2 regions of the Rothia sp. 27098_8_29 genome follow, and region 1 is predicted to be linked to the other one. Evidence: riboswitches for the same ligand, from Rfam matches in the RefSeq annotation. Region 1 holds a riboswitch; the other holds the start of a gene.
What was found. A riboswitch is a leader RNA that binds a small molecule or an ion and turns the genes downstream of it on or off. The one in region 1 is predicted to bind S-adenosylmethionine.
Positions count from the first base shown of each region.

Region 2: it holds a riboswitch for S-adenosylmethionine, as region 1 does, so the genes downstream of both, O3649_RS05845 (methylenetetrahydrofolate reductase) here and O3649_RS07110 (bifunctional o-acetylhomoserine/o-acetylserine sulfhydrylase) in region 1, are expected to answer to the same signal.

Region 1 covers NZ_JAPWAI010000004.1:107,135-109,333, forward strand. The annotation lists gene O3649_RS07110 (bifunctional o-acetylhomoserine/o-acetylserine sulfhydrylase) at 1-942, opposite strand, end outside; SAM riboswitch class IV at 1,046-1,158, opposite strand; gene O3649_RS07115 (ABC transporter ATP-binding protein) at 1,506-2,199, shown strand, end outside.
Region 2 covers NZ_JAPWAI010000002.1:202,832-205,030, forward strand. The annotation lists gene O3649_RS05840 (ABC transporter ATP-binding protein) at 1-655, opposite strand, end outside; SAM riboswitch class I at 1,003-1,119, shown strand; gene O3649_RS05845 (methylenetetrahydrofolate reductase) at 1,236-2,141, shown strand.

The DNA of each region.
Region 1 (2,199 bases):
GATGCGCAGGGAGAGAGTTTCCAGACCGATACCGATGTTGAAGGCGTTGGTCGGGGAGATGGCTGCACCGGTGTCGCGCAGCAGGGAGACGCGCGCCTTCAGGATGTAGGAGAGGTTCGCACCGAATGCGGAGTCCTTGCCCAGGTCGCGTGCGTAGACAAGGCCGTGGTAGCCGGGGGCGGGCTGGTTGAACTTGGGGAACTTCTCGGGGTCTGCACCGTAGTCGAAGTTACCGGAGTCAACAATCACGCCGCCGATGGAGGTTCCGTGGCCACCCAGGTACTTGGTTGCGGAGTGGACGACCACGTCCGCGCCATGTTCGATGGGGCGTAGCAGGTAGGGGGTGGGTACGGTGTTGTCCACAATCAGGGGTACACCGTTTTCGTGCGCAATTGCAGCAATAGGCTCAATGTCGAGCACGTCATTACGGGGGTTGGGTACGGACTCGCCGTAGAAGAGCTTGGTGTTGGGGCGGACTGCGGCGCGCCATGCGTCCAGGTCGTCCGGGTTCTCGACGAAGGTGGTTTCGATACCGAGGTCGGCGAGGGTGTACTTGAGCAGATTGTAGGTGCCGCCGTACACGGAGGGCGATGCAACCACATGGTCGCCTGCACCGGCGATGTTCAGGATTGCGTAGGTGATAGCTGCCTGACCGGATGCCAGCAGCAGCGCGCCGACGCCGCCTTCCAGGGAAGCGATACGGTTTTCGATTACTTCATGGGTGGGGTTGTTGAGGCGAGTGTAAATGGGGCCCAGTTCGGAGAGGGCGAAACGGTTCGCTGCCTGCTCGGCGCTGTCAAAGACATAAGAGGTGGTCTGGTAGATGGGTAGTGCCCGAGCTCCCGTTGCGGCATCCGGCGCCTGACCTGCGTGAATCTGGCGGGTTTCGAACTTCCAACCGGCGGGGTTGGCGGGAGTCGGGACGGTAGTGTTGTTGCTCATGCGTGGCTCCTAATGGGGATTCTTAGGGGGCCGCATGCCGATGGTACAGGAATCGTCGTCGAATAATCCTGTCACGATTGATGTACCGTTATCGGTCACATCGGTCCCGCGCTTGCGTCACGCTTTTGCGTGCCGCCTGGTCTTCACCCAGGGCACCCCACCGCGGAGGAGGGTTGCCGGCCAGCTAGCTGGGGCTTATCGCTGGCGCTCTTGACCTGTTATTTAGAGTGTCATAGGGCACGGGGTGGGGTCAAGGGTTTTGTGGGTGCGCAGTACTTTAAGACATTTCATTGCAAAGATGACGTTTTTTAACGTCTGTCACCAAAAACCGTCTGCAACAAAATGTGAGCGACGGTGCCGGGGCAATCCGAGGGCGAGGCAATCGAGATGCGGAGGCGGACACCCACCATCCACACAGTAACCCCCATCACTTTTATCTACGGCTTTTCGGTACACTGAAATGACACATACACTCACGCAGGGTACAACTCGCTACGCCGTTTATCCTGCTCAGCATCCCTCCGGTATAGGGGCCAGAGGGTCATACCCGAAGGTTACCTACCATGTCTCTTGTTCTTGATGCGGCGCAGCTCAGCCGCGTCTTTGGCAAAGGTGAAAACGCTTTTACCGCCGTCGACCGTGTGTCACTTCGCGTCAGTTCCGGTGAGATTCATGCCCTCCTCGGCCCCAACGGTGCGGGCAAAACGACGACCGTGCAGATGTGCTCGACCCTGCTCACCCCCACCGGCGGTAGCCTCACCGTGAACGGTATTGACGCTATCGCCGACCCGCAGCGGGCGCGCCGTCACGTGGGTCTCGCACTGGGCGGGGAGAACGGCTTCTACCCGCGCGCTAGTGCCCGCGACAATCTGCTGTTCTTCGCCGATGTTGCGGGGGTTTCCGGGCGGACCCGACGACACGAGGTGGAGCATGCCCTAGCCCGTGTGGAACTCACCGATGCGGCAACGCGGCCTGTCCAGGAGTTTTCCCGCGGCATGAAGCAGCGCCTACATATTGCCCGCGCCCTGCTCGGCTCCCCCGCTCTGCTCCTGCTGGATGAGCCGACCAACGGGCTCGACCCCGATATCGCCCTGACCGTGCGTGCCCTCATCAGATCTCTGGCAAATGAAGGTACCGCCATTCTGCTGACGAGCCACCTGCTGGGCGAGATTGAGGACCTGGCGCACACCATCACCGTTTTGGGTGCCGGTTCCGTTGCTGTGAGCGGCAACCTCGAGGACGTTGCCGCGCACGCCG
Region 2 (2,199 bases), on a different contig from region 1:
TCATGAGGTGAAGTTCTTGGGCTCGACTCTGAGCCATCAGATTGTCTAGATAGTAGTTCTCTACCCGATAGTCCTCGTACATTAGGGTGTATATAGCGTAATCACGTTTAGCGAGGATTACCATTGCAATAGATAGGGGTAGTGAACACAGTGCCGCAAAAATTGCTGCCACAATGCTGACGTTCGCGATATTAAGACAGAGAAGTAACACCATTGCGAAGGCACTCACCAGTGTCATAACTGACATGGTGTGAACCTGCAATTCCTGTTTCGATATTGCCTCTCTAGCAGCACGTATATCTTCCTGTGATTTTGTGCTACCTATATCAGATAACGGAAATGTAGATAACCTGTTATTTAACATGCAGTGAACCCGATAGTTCACCTTTGATTTGAGGATGAGCATGTTACTTATGACCCAGCGTTTAGCAATGATATTAATTCCGACAACAAGGGCAAGAGCAACGATATAAATCCAGGCCGCGCCACCATTTGAACCGCTCAAGGCTGATACTGTATTACCAATCAGCAGGGACTGACTCAAGGGAATGCAGGCAATGACGGCTAGCGATAGGGCGACGCTCACCAGGGTTGTGGGACAGGTTTTCCAGGCTAGGCGGAAGGACCAGAGTATAGAAGAAAATAGCTTTTTCATTCTCACCACGCTCACAAAGTCATATTGAACTCATCTTTGAGCCCTGAAACTCCTCGATGAGCGGACATTGAAACACTACCCGTGCCTCACTAGCTACCCTACCCCTCAATGAAATTCAAAACACATATATTCGTGCGTGTCCAAGAATATTAAGCAGACGTATCTGCGATAGTTCCGGGCATCCAGGGGTCAGCCGACAGCCCTACCCACAACGCCCCCAGCCGCCCTTCGTCATAGTCGGTCATATTAAGTTCATATTTCGCCCCAATGTCATGTCCAGAAATATTAGGACATCAACCGCCGCACCCCTTGCACGCCCTCGGAGGCGGTGGGTAAAGTGAAGGCGTTATCTATCAAGAGCGACCGAGAGATCTGGCTCGTCGACGTCGCAGCAACCTCGCCAGTATCCCCCACCGTCACGGTGCAGGGTGCGGACAAGGTGCTCCCGCCAGAACCGATAGAGAAGAATACCCTTCGGCACCCCTTGATGATGCGCACCCGCAACCGGTGGCGCGCATCCTGCAGAAGAATTCGCGCACCCTTACGGTGTGTATCTATCGGGTGAACACGAAGGATGGTCATGACGACAGTTCACCCGGCTCTTTCTTTTGAGCTGTTCCCTCCGCGCTCACACGCAAGCTGTGAGTCGCTGATTCGCACCATTGCGGAGCTTGAGGGTACCAACCCCGACTACGTTTCGGTCACCTATTCCGGTGACGCGAAGCGCCGTCAGAAGACGCTGGCGCTGCTCGACTACCTGGTGCACGAAACCTCCCTCACCCCCCTGGCACACCTGATTTGTGCAGGCCACTCGGTGCACGAGCTGGAGCGTGCGGTCCGCCTGATTCTGGGTCTGGGCGTGCGCGGTTTCCTGGCGCTGCGCGGTGACGTGCAGGAAGGTCAGGTTTCTGAGCTTCCCTTCGCCCGCTACCTGGTCGAGCTGATTCGCCGCGTGGAACGCGAAGATTTCGCCCACCTGGCGGCGGGTAAGGTGTCCATCGGTGTGGCGGCGTACCCGCAGAAGCACCCCGAGTCCGCATCCCTGCTGCAGGATATTGAGATTCTGCTGTCGAAGCAGCGTGCCGGCGCGGATTTCGCGATCACTCAGGTGTTCTTTGAGGATGAGCGCTACAGCGCCCTGGTCGATTCGGCGCACCTGGCAGGCGTAGATATTCCGATTATTCCGGGCATCATGCCGGTAACCTCGCTGAAGCGCCTGCAGAATCTTTGCCAGATGGCGGGCATGGAAGTCCCGACGGACCTCGCCTACGCCCTAGAGACGGCGACCAGCAACACAGAGTTGCACCGCATCGGCGTGGATTACGCGCTGAACCAGTGCCGCGCTGTGATGGATGCGGGCGCACCGGGCCTGCACTTCTTCACCTTCAACGAGCATGCGGCGGTGCTGGACGTTCTGGATCAGCTGGACCTACCCCGATACAGCAACCGTTTCTCTCAGCCGCTGAGCGAACTGGAATACGCCTAACCCAACCCGTAACGCTCCTTGTCGGATGCGTTCCCATTGTCTCCCCCACAAATATTCC